Regions from separate parts of the Enterococcus salsurae genome, predicted to be linked through region 2. Evidence: predicted binding sites of a transcription regulator. Region 2 holds the regulator's gene; each other region holds the start of a gene.

Region 1 (5,702 bases), on a different contig from region 2:
TTTGTCAATACCAGCGATTCTCTTTTGAGCCGATTCAATTCTTTGCCTTCATCTGCCGCCAAGACCAAATGATAGGGTTGCAATAGTTGCATCAATTCCCGTTTGATTGCCTGACTCAAGCGTTCTTTGCCTTTGGTGCTTTTGGCAGAAATCAAGACATGGGGAAATAGGGTTGGTACAAATTGATCTTCATCGATTTGATCCGCTTTGTTGTAAACAGTCAAAATCGGCATACTGGCAAGATCCAGCTCCTCCATCAGACGCAGCACAGTTTGTTCTTGCTGGATCCGTTCTGGCGAACTGGCATCAACGACGTGCAGCAACATGTCCATATTGCGGCTTTCTTCTAGCGTTGAATGGAACGCATCGATCAATTGTGTCGGCAAGTCTTGGATAAACCCAACGGTATCCGTCATGGTCACTTCCAAGCCCTCTGGCAGCCGCCAGCGCTTGGTCAATGGATCTAACGTGGCGAATAACTGGTCTTGCTCATAGGTAGCCGCACTGGTCAGCATATTTAAGATCGTCGATTTGCCCGCATTGGTGTAGCCAATCAAACCGATTTGAAAAATCTGGCTGTCTTTCCGCTTTTGTCTCGTACGATCACGATGTGCCGCCACTTCTTTCAAGTCTCGTTTGATATTGGTGATTCGATTACGGATGTGCCGTCGATCTGTTTCCAACTTGGTTTCACCAGGTCCACGGGTCCCGATCCCACCGCCTAAACGTGACATATTCTTCCCTTGACCGATCAATCGAGGCAAAAGATAATTCAATTGCGCCAACTCGACCTGCATTTTCCCTTCACTGGAACGCGCCCGCATCGCAAAAATATCTAAAATCAACTGGACACGATCAATGACCGGGATCTCTAGCACTTCACCTAACATTTGGCTTTGACGAGGGGTCAGCTCATGGTTAAAAATGACCAGGTCTGCTTCGTGGGCTTCTGCCAATTGTTGTAATTCAGTCACTTTGCCTTTACCGATCACCGTTTGACGATCCGGTTGCGGCCGCTTTTGGACCATTGAAAAGACGACTTCCCCATTCGCCGTTTTGGTCAGATTCTTCAATTCTTTCATTGAGGACTCAAATTGTTGATAGTTTTTTTCGGTTTCTACACCGACTAAAATCACGCGTTCACTCATTTCTTCTCCTCCAACCATTGATCGATTTCTAACATGATTTGTTTTTGCCTATCGGGCGCTTGAACGAGATCGACCCACCGCGGTGTCATCCGATTCGAAAACCAAGTCAGCTGGCGTTTGGCATAGCGCCGAGAGTTTTGTTTGATTTGTTCAACGGCATCGGTTAACGACTGATAGCCTTCGATATAAGGCAAAAATTCTTTATAGCCGATCCCTCTGGCAGCTTGTGCCTCTGGGTAGCGCAGCACCTGTTGTGCTTCCTTGAGCAGTCCTAATGCCATCATTTGATCCACTCGTTGATTGATCCGTTGGTATAACAAGCCGCGATCAGTGGTCAGACCCAGCATAAAATAGTCGTACAATGCTTTAGGTGTCTGTTGCGGTGCAGTGATACTTCTGCCGGTTGTTTCAAAAACTTCTAACGCCCGAATGACCTTACGTACATTGTTGTAGTGGATTTTTTCAGCGGCGGCCGGATCGATCTTTTGCAATTTCTGCCACATCGCTTCCTTGCCTAGCTGCTCTGCTAACGCTTGGTAATGCAGACGAACTTGACTGTCGCCTTCTTCGGCAGCACCCAGCTGATAGTCATACAGCAACGCCTGAATATACAAACCAGTCCCGCCTACCACGATTGGCAGATGGCCGCGGTCGCTGATCTCAGCAATTTTCTTGCGGGCCATTTCTTGAAACATCGCCACAGAATAATTTTCGGTCATGTCACGGATATCGATCAAATGATGCGGGGCTTGTGCCAATTCTTCTGTGGTGGCTTTGGCGGTCCCTATATCCAAATGGCGATAGATCTGCATGGAATCACCACTGATGATTTCTCCTTGATATTGCTTGGCTAACGCAAGGCTGAGGGCTGTTTTGCCAACTGCAGTAGGACCAACGATCACTAGCACTTTATTCATTTGCTTTGTTCCTCGCGAAATGCTTGCACGACACTTCGAGCTCTTTCTGGAAAGTCAGTAATGATCCCCGTCACGCCTAAGCGCAAACACGTGCGCATCAACGCCTCTTCATTGATTGTCCATGGACGCAGGGAGATGGGAAATGCTGCAGCTGTTTCAGGATTGGCTTCGATCCAACCATACGCAGGATGCAGCCCTTCGATATACGGTCTGTGCAACGCGAGTGCGGGTTTATCAGCAGCTTTGCCCATAATAAAATTTAGTTGCGCTTCTGGATCGATGGCCTGGATACGATCCAAAGAATCTATGTTGAATGAACAGTACCAATGCGTAAATGGCCACGACTGACTGTTCAATAATGCCGCCGTTTTTTCTTCGATACCTGGATACGTGTAATGATCCGTTTTCAACTCAACGGTCAGGATCCCTCGATAATTTTTTGCTGCCAAAAGATCTAGGACCTCTTTAAGGGTGGGAATCTTGGCCGCTTTGAATTCATCAGAAAACCAGCTGCCCGCATTCAATTCCTTCAGTTGCGCCACCGTCAAATCACAGATGTGGCCTTTGCCATTCGTTGTGCGATCCACGGTTTCATCATGCATGACGATCAGTTGTTCATCTTTTGACAGATGGACATCTAATTCAATGATATCCGCTTTGACACGGACAGCTTCGGCGAAAGCTGGCAAGGTGTTTTCCGGACGATTGCCACTGCTTCCTCGATGCGCCACGATTTGTACCATAAACGTTTCACTCCATTCTTTGTTCCTATTCTAACACGTCACACGCCAGAACCAAATATCCACTTGCACTCTCTCGTACCCAATCAAAGACCCTAATGCCATTTTTACCGACATTAGGGTCTTCCAGCGTTTTTTTGAAAGAAAACTGACGCGCTTCATGAAGCGTTGATCAAAGACTTTTTGAAAAATAAGTCAACGGTTCATTGGTAAGATTCTTGATTTGACTTTTGCGTTCATTGACCATTTCCACTAATGTGTCTAAGAAATTCTCCATGATCACTCGTCCACCCTTGTAGGTATACCCACCAATTTTCACCGTTTCGTCTGGCGACAAAATCACACGACGGGTGCCAATTTTTTTGAAAAATTCTTCCAAAAAATAATTGGGCAGATAAAAACTATTTTGTGCAGCAAATGATTGCAGATACGCAAAATCATCAATCGTGATATAACAATCGTCGAATGCATCGAAGCTCACATACGCATCCATCAAAATCACCCGCTTTTGTAAAATTTCGCTGATTTTTTGATTGAGTAAAACCAGTGTTTCGATTTCTTTGACTTTATGTTCCAGCAAACGCCGTTTTTTTTCTTTGCGTTCCTCATACCGTATTCTCAAATTAAAAATGATGGTGACTAAAATAGCGCCTACTATGACACCAATGAATCCTGATATTGCAACTGCCATTCTCTTCGTTCCTTCCTTTACTGCTTTCATTTATTGTATCATAATTAAAAGAAGCACTAAAAAGATAACGAACTTTTTATTTGACCTTTCTTGACCTAATGGGTATACTATCTCTTAGATATTGCGAAAACTTTATGCTAAACTATATCTATATCGATTTTTAGGAGGACGACGAACATGAATTTAATTCCTACAGTCATTGAACAATCATCTCGTGGTGAAAGAGCGTACGACATCTACTCTCGTCTATTGAAAGACCGCATCATTATGCTAAGTGGCCAAGTCACAGACGATTTAGCAAACTCGATCATTGCCCAACTACTTTTCTTGGATGCACAAGATTCTGAGAAAGATATCTACTTGTACATCAACTCCCCTGGCGGCAGCGTAACTGCTGGCTTGGCGATCTTTGATACCATGAACTTCATCAAAGCGGATGTCCAAACGATCGTGATGGGGATGGCTGCTTCAATGGGTTCATTCTTATTGACTGCTGGTGAAAAAGGCAAACGGTTTGCCTTGCCAAATGCAGAAATCATGATTCACCAACCATTAGGTGGCGCGCAAGGTCAAGCAACTGAAATTGAGATTGCAGCGAAACACATCTTATTGACCCGTGAACGCTTGAATAAAATCTTGTCTGAACGTACAGGTCAACCAATTGAAGTCATCGAAAAAGATACCGACCGCGACAATTTCATGACTGCACAAGAAGCCAAAGATTATGGTTTAATCGATGAGATCATGGAATCTAACAAATTGAAATAGACTGAGGATATCGCCAGTTAACTGGGGGATATTCCCAAGCAAAAACACCGTTGTCCAGTGAACAACGGTGTTTTTTTATTCCTTTGCCAATGGCTGTTAAGCGCTACTTGCTTCATCTTTCGAAAACTACAATCCCGTGCCATATAATCCTTCTTGATATTGGGCACCCAATGCCACATAGTGGGCGATATTGGCTTTGTTTTTGGCTATTTCTTCTTCCGTCAGTGGTCTGATCACTTTGGCTGGGCGGCCAAAGGCCAAGACGTTTGGTGGAATGATCGTGCCTTGTGTCACCAAAGATCCCGCTCCAATCAAACTATTTTCACCGATCACTGCATGATTCAAGACGATCGAGCTCATACCGATCAAAGCCCCTTGCTCGATGGTACAGCCATGCAGCATACACTGATGACCAACTGTCACAGCATCCCCGATGATCGTTGGAGCATCATGATCAACATGAATGATCGTACCATCTTGGATGTTGGTTCGGTCGCCGATCTTGATCCAATTGGCATCACCGCGGATCACCGCTTGAAACCACACGGTACTTTCTGCACCCAATGACACGTCACCAACCACTGTCGCATTTTTTGCGACAAAATTGGGCATCGCTTCTGTTTCTCGTTCTTGTCGTTTGTTTCCGTCCTCATTTGACTGTTTGTCTTTCATCACTATACACGTCCATCCTTTCTGTACAATATCCTCTATCTATACTATACCATTACGGATGGCGAAGCCAGATACGGTTGCTTGACCTATTCTGGTATCCACGATCAACTAAAAAAAAAGCGCCCTCAGGCACTCTTTTATTCGGCTTCTTCTGAAAATTGACTTTGATACAGTTGACTGTAGAAGCCGCCAGCTGCCAATAATGTCTCATGATTGCCTTTTTCAATGATCGATCCTTGATCCATCACCAAAATCAAATCGGCTTCTCGAATCGTAGACAGTCGATGGGCAATGACGAAACTCGTTCGCCCTTCCATGACTTTATCCATTGCTTTTTGGATCAGGGCTTCTAGCCGAGTATCCACAGAACTGGTTGCTTCGTCTAGGATCAAGATCTTCGGATCTGAGATCACTGCACGCGCAATCGTCAACAGCTGTTTCTGTCCTAAGGAAACATTGTCCCCTTCAGAATTGATGAACATCTCATAGCCATCTGGCATCGTGCGGATAAAGTGGTCAACGTTCGCCGTTTTGGCTGCATCTACTACCTCGTAATCCGTGGCATCAAGCTTTCCAAAACGAATATTGTCACCAATCGTGCCTTCGTATAACCAAGCATCTTGCAAAACCATCCCAAAAAGCGAACGGACATCTTGCCGCGCCATTTTCTTGGTATCAATACCGTCGATTTTGATTGCTCCTTCATTGACATCATAAAATCGCATCAACAAATTGATCAAGGTCGTTTTGCCTGCACCGGTTGGGC
Region 2 (5,702 bases):
CACATCGATGGCAGATGGCGTGATTTTCAATTGAATGTCTTGTGTCGCCAATCGCTTGATAATCGACTTGCTCATAATTTTGACGATTTCGTGGATCTCGCCTTCACCCAATGATTGGAAGACGACTGTTTCATCGACACGGTTCAAGAATTCTGGGCGGAAGGCTTTCTTCAACTCTTCAAGGATCCGTTTTTGCATTGCTTGATGGTCTTTGGTCAGATCCGTCACATTGAAGCCAACACTTTTTTCTTCTCGGATTGCTTGTGCCCCGATATTTGATGTCATAATCAAAATCGTATTGCGGAAATCGACTTTTCGGCCTTTGGCATCCGTCAGATGGCCATCATCTAAGACTTGCAATAGAATATTGAAAACATCTGGATGGGCTTTTTCGACTTCATCCAGCAAAATGACTGAATAAGGCTTAGAGCGGATTTTTTCGGTCAGCTGCCCACCTTCGTCATAGCCGACATAGCCTGGCGGTGACCCAATCAATCGACTGGTACTATATTTTTCCATGAACTCAGACATATCGACACGGACTAAGGCATCTTCGCTGCCAAACATGGCTTCCGCTAGGGCTTTCGCCAATTCAGTCTTACCCACGCCGGTTGGGCCTAAGAACATAAAGGAACCAATCGGACGGTTAGGATCTTTCAACCCGCTTCTGGCGCGTCGAATCGAACGGGCAACGGCTTTGACCGCCTCTTCCTGACCAACAAGGCGTTGGTGCAAGATTTTCTCAAGATCTAATAAGCGTTCGCTTTCTTTTTTCTCCATTTGCTGCAAGGGTACACCTGTCCATTGAGACACGACAGTTGCAACATCTTCAGAAGTCACACTATCTGCATAGCCCGATGCTTCTTTGACTTCCATGAAAGCTACTTCCGTTAATTGCTGGGTCAATTTCTTTTCTTTGATCCGCAAACGGGCTGCGGCTTCGAAATCTTGCTGGCGAATCGCAGCTTCTTTTTCTTCGATCAAATTGGCGATATCATTTTGCAATTCAGCCAACTCTGAACTCTCATCCGTGCGATCCAAGCGGACCTTGGCTGCCGATTCGTCCATCAAGTCGATGGCTTTATCAGGCAATTGACGGGAATTGATGTAGCGAACAGACAATTGAACGGCTGCATGCAATGCTTCATCAGAAATTTCTACGCCATGATGTTCTTCATAACGTGGACGTAAGCCACGTAAAATTTCTTCGGCTTCTTCGGGTGTTGGTTCATCCACTTGAACTCGAGCAAAACGTCGTTCAAGTGCGGAATCTTTTTCGATATATTTTTGGTATTCATCTAGTGTAGTTGCCCCGATGGTTTGCAGTTCCCCACGGGCCAATGCTGGTTTCAAGATATTTGAGGCATCGATCGCGCCTTCTGCACCACCAGCACCAATCAAGGTGTGCAATTCATCGATGAAGAGAATGATTTGCCCATCTTGATAGATTTCATCGATGATTTTTTTCATCCGATCTTCAAATTCGCCACGGTATTTCGTGCCTGCTACCAATGCCCCCATATCTAGCATCATCAAGCGTTTGTTCTGCATATCTTCTGGAACTTCGCCATTGATGATCTTTTGGGCTAGCCCTTCAGCAATCGCGGTCTTACCTACACCAGGTTCACCAACCAATACTGGATTGTTTTTGGTCCGGCGACTCAGAATTTGGATCAGCCGTTTGACTTCTTTGGCACGGCCGACAACAGGGTCTAAGCGTTTGTCACTGGCCAATTTGGTCAAATCTCTCGCCAATGAATCAAGGGTTGGCGTGCCTTGTGGCTGCGCCTTTCCTTGGGCTGGACGACGACGACCGGCTGCACCATTTTTGGTTTCACTAAAGCCCATTTTTTTCTTCAATAATTGCCGCATTTTGGCTAAGCTTAAGCCCAAATTCAGCATGATCCGAGACGCCAGAATGTCTTCATCTCGTAATAGTCCCAGCAATAAATGTTCTGTACCAATTTGCGGAGCCCCTAATCGCTTGGCTTCATCTCCAGCAAAGGCGAAGGTATGTTTCGCCCGTGGCGAGTAAGCCAAATAGGCGTTCTCTGGATAATGGCGTACAGTGCCATATCCGGTCAAATGTTCGATTTCTTCACGTATATCATTTTCAGTGATATTCATTTCTCGTAGTGTTTTGCCAGCAATGCCATTTTGTTCAATGACTAAGGCAAGCAAGATGTGTTCTGAACCAACGGCTTGGTGCTTAAAGTATTTCGCTTCTTCTTGCGCAATCGCCAAAACGGCTTTCGCGCGTTGGGTGAATAGTTCATCCATCTCTTTCACTTCCTGTCTTCATAACTTAATCGTTCTAGTATTGCATGGAGCAAATCTGCGCGTGTTCTATTTTCATAAGGAGAACGTCCTAGAACTGCTTTCGCGATGACGGTCAATAATAAATTGCCTTCTCGCTTGGACAGGATTCCTTCCTCATACAGCTTTTGAATAATCGCATAGGCATCTTTTTCCGAAATCGTTTCATCAAATAATTGATTGATTTCTTTTAAATAGTGATGGCTATCTGTGATTTTGACTTTTTCGATCCGAATGTATCCGCCCCCGCCTCGCTTGCTTTCAACGGTATAGCCCCGCTGTACGGTAAAACGGGTATTGATGACATAGTTTATTTGTGAAGGCACACAATTGAAAAGGTTGGCCATTTCGGCACGGCGAATTTCAATGATTTCGCTATCTTCAAGGATTTTTTTCAAATAGGCTTCAATCAAATCGGAAGTGTTATGATGACTCAATTCATTTCCCTCCCTTGACTAATTCTGACCTTCATTATACCCAAATTTTACGTCGTTGCAAAGACGTACGCTTAACAGGGGGCGTTTACTAAAGGAATTTTTAAAATCACATACGGAATTGGGCTGATTCTTTGCTTGACTAGTACAAAAAACGCCAAGTCGACAGCAGGGAGCATTTCCCGATGCTGGCGATTGACGTTTCTAAAAAAATACGATGCTGCTATGGATTAATCATCATCCGATGTAGTAGAACTCGTTGGTGTTTCGGTTGTGGAGTCTGAACTTGTCGTTGAACTGCTGCTTGATTCTTCTGGTTCTGGTCCTTTTGATACAGTGACGGTCACCTTTGAGCCGACAGCAACTGATGTCCCCGCACCTGGTGAAACGCTTGTCACTTGACCGGCTGGGGTATCACTGTAATCAGACGCTTCTTCGATATCATAGAGTAATCCTGCTTCATTTAGGTCTGCTTCAGCATCCGCTTGTGATTTGCCGACGATCCGCGGCACATTGACCATTTCTTGTCCGCTGCTGATCGTCAAAGTGATCGTCGTTCTAGAAGCAAACACTTCACCGCCTGATTCAGGTGCCTGGGCAATCACAGTGCCTGATGGCTGATCACTGGTGGCGTAGACGATCGAAATCTGACTTGAGGCAACACCTTTAGAGGTTAGATCTGCTTTTGCAGCTGCTTCAGTCCTCCCATAATAGTTGTCCATTTCGAAAGAAGCCGGGCCACTGCTGACAACGAAGCTGACTGTATCTTCTTTCGGCGATACTTCTTCGTCTTCTGCTGGAGATTGGCTGATGATATCTCCTTCGGCAACATCTTCATCTGACTTGGTTTCTGAATTGATCTGATCTTCAGAGAAGCCCAGCTTGATCAATTCTTCTTTGACATCTTCAAAGGTTTGGCCAGTATAGTCTTTGAAAGCAATCTTCTCCGTGCCGCTGCTGATATACAGGGTCACGGTCGCATTTCTTTTGACCTCGTTGCCGGCTGGGGGATCGGTTTTGACCACTTGGCCTGCCTCGATCTCATCGTCAGCGATTTCTTCCACTTCCTCAGCAACTTGTAAGCCCTCATCCGTCAGGGTCGTTCGCGCAGTGGCCTCAGTATCGCCACTGACATCTGGGATCGCGACATCTCCTCGACCACCGCCAAATAAGAAATAACCGCCGATCCCAAGTATTGCTGCAAACACTAAAATCGGAAAAATCAACCACCATTTCTTTTTCTTCTTAGGTTTGTCCTTGGTTTCTTCCTCAGGTACCTCAACTGGTTCTGTTTCCGCAGGTGCCACGATGGCTGCTTCCTCTATCGGTGTGATCACCCGTGTTTCATCCATCAAAGCATGGGGCGTCCATTTAGGCTCGTTCAAACGGTCTGGTGACAAAACAGTAGCCAAATCTTCTCGCATTTCGTCTGCCGTTTTGTAGCGATCGGCTTGTTCTTTGGCAGTGGCTTTCAATACGATGTTTTCAATCGATTGTGGGACATTTTTATCATAGATGCGAATCGATGGGATATCATCTTGGAAATGCTTCAATGCAATGGTGACGGCTGACTCACCGTCGAACGGTACTTTGCCCGTCAACATTTCATATAGAATGATCCCGATGGCGTAGATATCCGATTGATTGGTCGCCATGCTGCCCCGGGCTTGCTCTGGTGACAAGTAGTGGACTGAACCTAACATCGAATTGGTTTGCGTGATCGATGTCTCCGATAATGCGATCGCAATCCCAAAATCGGTGATCTTCACGACACCTTCTTCATTGATCAAAATATTTTGCGGTTTCAAATCTCTGTGAATGATTCGGTGCTGATGGGCTAAGGCTACTGCCGACAATACTTGTTGCACGATATCCACCACTTGTAAGTAAGGAACTGGATAATGCGTTTGGATGTATCGTTTCAGATCCATGCCTTTGACGTATTCCATGACCAAAAATTGCATCCCATCTTCTTCACCTACATCATAGACCGTCACGATATTGGGATGAACCAATTCAGTAGCTGCCAATGCTTCACGCTGAAAACGACGGATCGCACTTTGATCATTTTGGAAATCAAAGCGCAAGACTTTGATAGCAACTTCACGGTCTAGAATCAGATCGTGGGCCAAAAAGACGTTGGCCATGCCGCCACTGCCGATATTGCCGATGATTTTGTAACGGCCGTTGATTTTCTTGCCAATTTCTATCATAGGCCTTCTCCTCCGACTTTGATCAGCAGTACAGTGATATTGTCTACGCCGCCTCTAGCGTTGGCTTGGTCGATCAATTGTTGGACAATGGTTTCTAACGCTGGCGTTCCTTCGATCGTCGCAGCGATTTCTTGATCAGACACCATATTGGTCAATCCATCTGAACAAACCAATAAATAGTCTTGTGCACCAAAGTAATGGATCGCTACATCCACTTCTACTTCACTGGGCATCCCCACAGAGCGGGTCAACACATTTTTCCTTGGATGATTCAAGGCCATTTCAGCAGTGATTTGTCCCGATTTGACCAATTCATTGACCAATGAATGATCTTCCGTGATTTGTGTCAATGTATGATTACGCAACAAATACGCACGGCTGTCGCCTACATTGGCAATCGTAAATTGATCGCCAAAAAGCGCCACGGCAATGATCGTTGTACCCATACCATTGAGTTCTTCTTGCGTTTGGCCTTTTTGGTAAATGGCTTGGCTTTCTTGCTGAATCTTTTGGATCAGCCATTGGGCCGTTTTTTCACTATCGGTCAGTGTCGTTTGTTCCCAAGCGGTGCCGATCTCACTAACTGCTTGTCGACTGGCTACATCGCCGGCACGATGGCCGCCCATGCCATCTGCAAGCAGTGCCAATGTGATATTTGCTTTATTGACATAGGTTGCTGCAAAGTCTTGGTTCGTATTACGCCGTTTGCCGACATCTGATTGAAAACGTATCTCCAATT
Region 3 (5,702 bases), on a different contig from region 2:
TCAGAAATACCAGCTGGGTGGTCGTTCTGATGGTCATGCTTTTGGGCACGTTATATTTGTGGATCGAAGGACGGACAGTCAAAGAGATCGCAAGCAATTTTCAACCTGACTTTTCTACGAAAGATGGCTTTTTCACCGTCTGTTATAGTGGTTTTTATCGGATCATTACGTTTGGCGCAGGTACATTGATTTCCGAAGTCAATTTTTATCGCAAAAGCGGTCTGCACTTGTCACAAGGGGTAGGGGTCACGACACTCCATATGGTCATGTACAAATTTGCCATTCTTACCTATGCGATCGCTGGTCTGATCATTCAATTCTCACTGTTTTATGATCATGCACCGAATTTGATCTGGGTCATTTTGGCTGGGATCGTGCTTGTGTTTCTGCTCATTGCGGTTTTGCTGGCATTGTCTGTCAGTCTTAACGTGCAAGTTTTATTTGTGACGATCAGCCATAAACTATTTAAACGTCCAGCCTTTAGAGGCATTATTGATAAATGTAATAACCAAATCTATTCCTTGCGAGAAACTGTCAATTCAATCTTGCAAGATCGAACGGCCTTTGTGCGGATCTACCTATGGAACCTCTTGAAAATGGTACCGTGGTATGTGATTCCTTACGTCATTTTGGTCAACAATCATCCAGATATCGATTTCTTATTAACATTTTCATTTATTAGTTTTGCCGTGGTCTTGTCTGGTGTGATCCCAACGCCGGCCGGCATCGGCTCCTTTGAATTCGTTTATATGTTCTTATTTGGTCCACTTGTGGGTACCGTCGATGCGGCTTCATCCATGCTGTTGTATCGATTGGCTACATTTATCTGGCCTTTTGTGATTGGTTTTGGTTATGTCATGGTGCAAAAACGCAAAGACATCCAAGCCGAATTGACTGAATTGAAAAATGAAAAAATCAAAGTTGAATAAAAAAATGCCATTCCCAGATCATCTAGGAATGGCATTTTTAGGCTCTTCGATACGTACGATTGGCAAAAAGCAGGATCATGGCAGATCAATCTTTCAAATCAACGATTCGATCGACAAAGGTTTCATAAAACTCAGCTTCATGGGAAACTACTAAGACTGTGCCGGGATATGCGGCCAACGTTTCTTGAAGATTGTTCTTGGTATCTTGATCGATGTGGTTGGTGGGTTCATCCAAAATCAAGAAATTGCTTTTGATCAACATCATTTCTGCTAATTTGACCTTGGTTTGTTCACCACCACTAAGTAGTTTCAAGGCTTCTTGAGCCAATTGGCTTGGCAATCCAGCCCGTGACAATTGGCGACGCAATTCTTTATTGGTCGCTTTGGGAAACAAGTCTTCCAAATACTGTAAAGGGGTTTGCAATGGATAGGCCCATTCAAGATCTTGGGAGAAATAATTGAACTTGGTATGTTGCGGATAAGACACTGTGCCTTCAATCGTCGGGATCAAGCCTAAAATCGTTTTGATCAAGGTTGATTTACCGATGCCGTTAAAGCCGCGAATGGCAATTTTTTCTCCATAGCGAATGGTTAAGTTGATTGGTGTCAATAAAGGCTTTTGGTCATAGCCAATCACTAAATTGGTGGTTTCAAGGGCCAATGTCGTGACGATCGGTGCCATATCAAAACCTAAATGAGGTTTCGGCACGTCTTGCGGTGGGGTCAACCGTTCGACTTTGGCGAGTTGCTTCTCACGACTTTTGGCCATCGTTGAACGAGAACCAGCTTTGTATTTACGGATATAGCTTTCGGTCTTTTTGATATGTTCTTGTTGGGCTTCATATTGTTTCATATAACTTTCATTTTGCAACGTTTTTAGTTTTAAAGCTTTGTCGAGATTGCCGGTATATTTAGACAATTTGCCAAACTCGATATCGATGATGTGGGTCGTGATCTGATTTAAGAAATGGCGATCATGGGAAACAACCAAATACGTCCCATTAAAATTTTGCAAGAAGTCAACCAGCCACTTGATATGTTCATCATCTAAGTGATTGGTAGGCTCATCCAAAATCAACATATCAGGTTTTTCCAACAGCATTTTGGCTAAAATCAATTTTGAGCGTTGTCCACCACTTAAAGAAGCCAACGGCGTGTCCATCCCTAAAATGGCAATACCCAATCCTTCTGCCAAATCATCGATCAAGGTATCCATTTGATAAAAATCACCCTGGTCTAGCTGGTTTTGTAATTCACCGGCTTTTTCTAAAACTTTATCATCATATGATTCGCTATATGTTACATATAAATCGGCAATTTGTTGTTCTTTTTCAAAGTCAGCAGCAAATGCCGAGCGCAGGAAGTCGCGAATCGTTTGCGCTTCATCCACATTGACATATTGGTCCAGATAGCCCATCTTGAGATTCTTAGGAAAATTGACAAAGCCATCATCTGGCAAGATCTCTCCAGTGATGATTTTGATCAAGGTACTCTTGCCAGCACCGTTGCGGCCAATCAGCCCGACCTTCTCGCCACGATTGATTTGTACAGATACATTTTCATAAAGCAATTTATCTCCAAATTGCTGGGTAATATTCGTTAAAGTTAACATGATTTCCTCCATATAAAAAAGCCGTAAACATCATTTGTTAACAGCTTGAACATTGCGATCGGCCATAGTTCAGCCAAATACGCTTTTTTCTTGACGATTAAAAAATCAATCAGCCCTCAGCATACCATTGACTGTCGCTTTCTGTCAATTTTCATGAAAAAAATAGTTAAAAAAATACTTAAATTCAAGAGGTTTTTTTTGACCATTTCTGACCATAGTTGTATACTAATAAAGTAGACAAAGATGTCTATATGCGTATTCTTTATCCAAATATAGCATGGGAGGAATTTTAATGAACCCAGAAAAAATGACAACTACGTTGCAAAGTGCCATCGCTGAAGCACAACAAGTGGCGATGACGCGGCATCATCAAGAAATCGATATTGCACATTTATGGAAAATTTTCTTGCAAGCCAATCAATTTGGCCGTAATTTTTATACAGATGCTGGGATCGACGCAGATGCCCTTGAATCAGAAGTCGATCGTCTTTTGGACGGCATCTCAGCAGTAGAGGGCAGTAACGTGCGCTATGGTCAGTCCATGAGTCAGAACCTATTTACCTTGCTTTCTGAAGCAGATCAACTAAAAAATCAGTTTCAAGATGAATATTTGTCAACGGAAATCGTTTTGTTGGCTTTGATGAAATTGCAACACCATCCATTGACTGTCTATCTGAAAAAGCAAGGTATTTCAGAAAAGTCACTCAAACAAACGATTGAACAATTAAGAGGAGGGGATCATGTGACCTCACAAAATCAAGAAGAACAATACAAAGCCTTGGAAAAATATGGCGTCGATCTGGTACAGCAGGTCCGTAGTGGAAAAATGGACCCAATCATTGGCAGAGATGAAGAAATCAGAGATGTGATTCGCATCCTTTCAAGGAAAACCAAAAACAATCCTGTATTGATCGGTGAACCTGGTGTCGGTAAAACAGCGATCGTTGAAGGATTGGCGCAACGGATCGTCCGTAAAGATGTACCGGAAAACTTGAAGGACAAAACAATTTTCTCATTAGATATGGGGGCATTGATTGCAGGGGCGAAATTCCGCGGCGAATTTGAAGAACGCTTGAAAGCTGTTTTGCAAGAAGTCAAAAAAGCCGATGGCCGGATCATACTCTTTATCGATGAGATCCATAACATTGTTGGTGCGGGAAAGACCGAAGGCAGTATGGATGCCGGCAATTTGTTGAAACCGATGTTGGCACGTGGTGAATTGCATACGATTGGTGCAACTACGTTAGATGAATATCGGCAATACATGGAAAAAGACAAGGCATTAGAACGCCGTTTCCAAAAAGTATTGGTCAAAGAACCGACTGTTGAAGATACAATCTCAATCTTGCGGGGATTAAAAGAACGGTTTGAGATCCATCATGGGGTCAATATCCATGACAATGCCTTAGTAGCGGCTGCGACCCTGTCTGATCGTTATATCACCGATCGTTTTCTACCGGACAAAGCAATTGACTTGGTGGATGAAGCCAGTGCAACGATTCGTGTTGAAATGAATTCAATGCCAACAGAATTAGACCAAGTCACACGGCGATTGATGCAATTAGAGATCGAAGAAGCGGCCTTGAAGAAAGAGTCTGATGATGCATCTAAAAAACGTTTGACGATCTTGCAAGCGGAGTTGGCCGAATTGCGGGAAGAAGTCAATACAATGAAAATGCAATGGGAAACGGAAAAAGAAGAAGTCAATGCCGTATCCAATAAACGGGCAGAGATCGATAAAGCCAAGCATGAATTAGAAGATGCCGAAAACAATTATGATCTTGAACGGGCAGCTGTTTTGCGCCATGGCACCATTCCGCAATTAGAAAAAGAATTGCTGTCTTTAGAGGACAAGAATGAAGCAGAAGGCATTCGCATGGTCCAGGAATCTGTGACTGAGAATGAAATCGCTATGGTGGTTGGTCGTCTGACAGGCATTCCAGTGACCAAACTTGTTGAAGGCGAACGGGAAAAATTATTGAAATTGAATGAAACGTTGCATCAACGGGTCATTGGCCAAGACGAAGCCGTCGATGCCGTCAGCGATGCCGTATTGCGTTCTCGTGCGGGACTGCAAGATCCAAATCGGCCACTGGGGTCTTTCCTCTTTTTGGGTCCAACGGGTGTTGGTAAAACCGAATTGGCTAAAGCATTAGCTGTGAATCTATTTGATTCAGAAGAACATATGGTTCGGATCGATATGAGTGAGTATATGGAAAAACATGCCGTTTCACGTCTGGTGGGTGCACCTCCAGGTTATGTTGGCTATGAAGAAGGCGGACAATTGACAGAAGCTGTTCGACGAAATCCATACACGATCGTTTTGCTGGATGAAATTGAAAAAGCACATCCCGATGTCTTCAATATTTTATTACAAGTCTTAGATGATGGACGTTTGACAGATTCTAAGGGACGCGTTGTTGACTTTAAAAATACAGTGCTGATCATGACGAGCAATATCGGTTCTCAACTGTTGCTAGAAGGGGTAACCAGTGAAGGAACGATTCCAGAAGAGATTGCTGAAGGTGTGGGCGGATTGCTGCGTGGCCATTTCAAACCAGAATTTTTGAATCGGATCGATGATACGATCTTATTTACACCTTTAAGTTTAGCCAATGTGACTGGCATCGTTGACAAGATCATTGCGCAATTGTCTCATCGTTTAGAAGCCCAAGATATTCGCTTGACGATTACCGAAGAAGCAAAACGATGGATTGCTGAAAGTTCTTATGAACCAGCTTATGGTGCACGTCCATTGCGACGTTTTATCACCAAAGAAGTTGAAACACCCCTTGCAAAAGAAATCGTTTCTGGCAGAGTATTGCCAAAAACAGAAGTGACCATCGAATTGCTGCATGATCAGTTGGTTTTTGCGAATCAACCCATCGTGGATTAAAGCAAACATCTTTGAGAGTTGTCTATCATAGGCAACTCTTTTTTTGAGTCTTGGTTTTGGCGGGAATGCCTTCCTTCGTTTATACTTAACCTATGGCACAAGAGAGGATGAAATGATGAATACTTTTTTTGATACTTTAAATGAACGAAAGGGAGAATTGGTGACAGCCGTCTTTGAGCATTTGACGTTATCGATCATGGCATTGTTGATTGCCATCGTGATCGCTGTGCCGTTGGCCATCTGGCTTGTGAACCATAAGCGGGCC

What was found. Region 2 encodes CtsR, which represses protease genes until heat stress. Its sites were predicted from a motif close to TTGGTCAAAAAAGGTCAAANA; they were not measured.
Region 1: the regulator CtsR is predicted to act here: its motif matches at 3,574-3,594, upstream of clpP (ATP-dependent Clp endopeptidase proteolytic subunit ClpP).
Region 3: the regulator CtsR is predicted to act here: its motif matches at 2,737-2,757, upstream of clpB (ATP-dependent chaperone ClpB).

Annotation. Positions count from the first base shown of each region.
Region 1 covers NZ_BAAHWY010000002.1:777,532-783,233, forward strand. The annotation lists gene hflX (GTPase HflX) at 1-1,148, opposite strand, end outside; gene miaA (tRNA (adenosine(37)-N6)-dimethylallyltransferase MiaA) at 1,145-2,065, opposite strand; gene ACYVRS_RS07940 (glycerophosphodiester phosphodiesterase) at 2,062-2,808, opposite strand; gene ACYVRS_RS07945 (hypothetical protein) at 2,978-3,496, opposite strand; gene clpP (ATP-dependent Clp endopeptidase proteolytic subunit ClpP) at 3,674-4,264, shown strand; gene ACYVRS_RS07955 (gamma carbonic anhydrase family protein) at 4,391-4,876, opposite strand; gene ACYVRS_RS07960 (ABC transporter ATP-binding protein) at 5,074-5,702, opposite strand, start outside.
Region 2 covers NZ_BAAHWY010000001.1:813,620-819,321, forward strand. The annotation lists gene ACYVRS_RS03995 (ATP-dependent Clp protease ATP-binding subunit) at 1-2,280, opposite strand, end outside; gene ACYVRS_RS04000 (CtsR family transcriptional regulator) at 2,286-2,753, opposite strand; gene pknB (Stk1 family PASTA domain-containing Ser/Thr kinase) at 2,981-4,963, opposite strand; gene ACYVRS_RS04010 (Stp1/IreP family PP2C-type Ser/Thr phosphatase) at 4,960-5,700, opposite strand.
Region 3 covers NZ_BAAHWY010000002.1:19,170-24,871, reverse strand. The annotation lists gene ACYVRS_RS04400 (lysylphosphatidylglycerol synthase transmembrane domain-containing protein) at 1-929, shown strand, start outside; gene ACYVRS_RS04395 (ABC-F family ATP-binding cassette domain-containing protein) at 1,015-2,541, opposite strand; gene clpB (ATP-dependent chaperone ClpB) at 2,834-5,437, shown strand; gene ACYVRS_RS04385 (ABC transporter permease/substrate-binding protein) at 5,553-5,702, shown strand, end outside.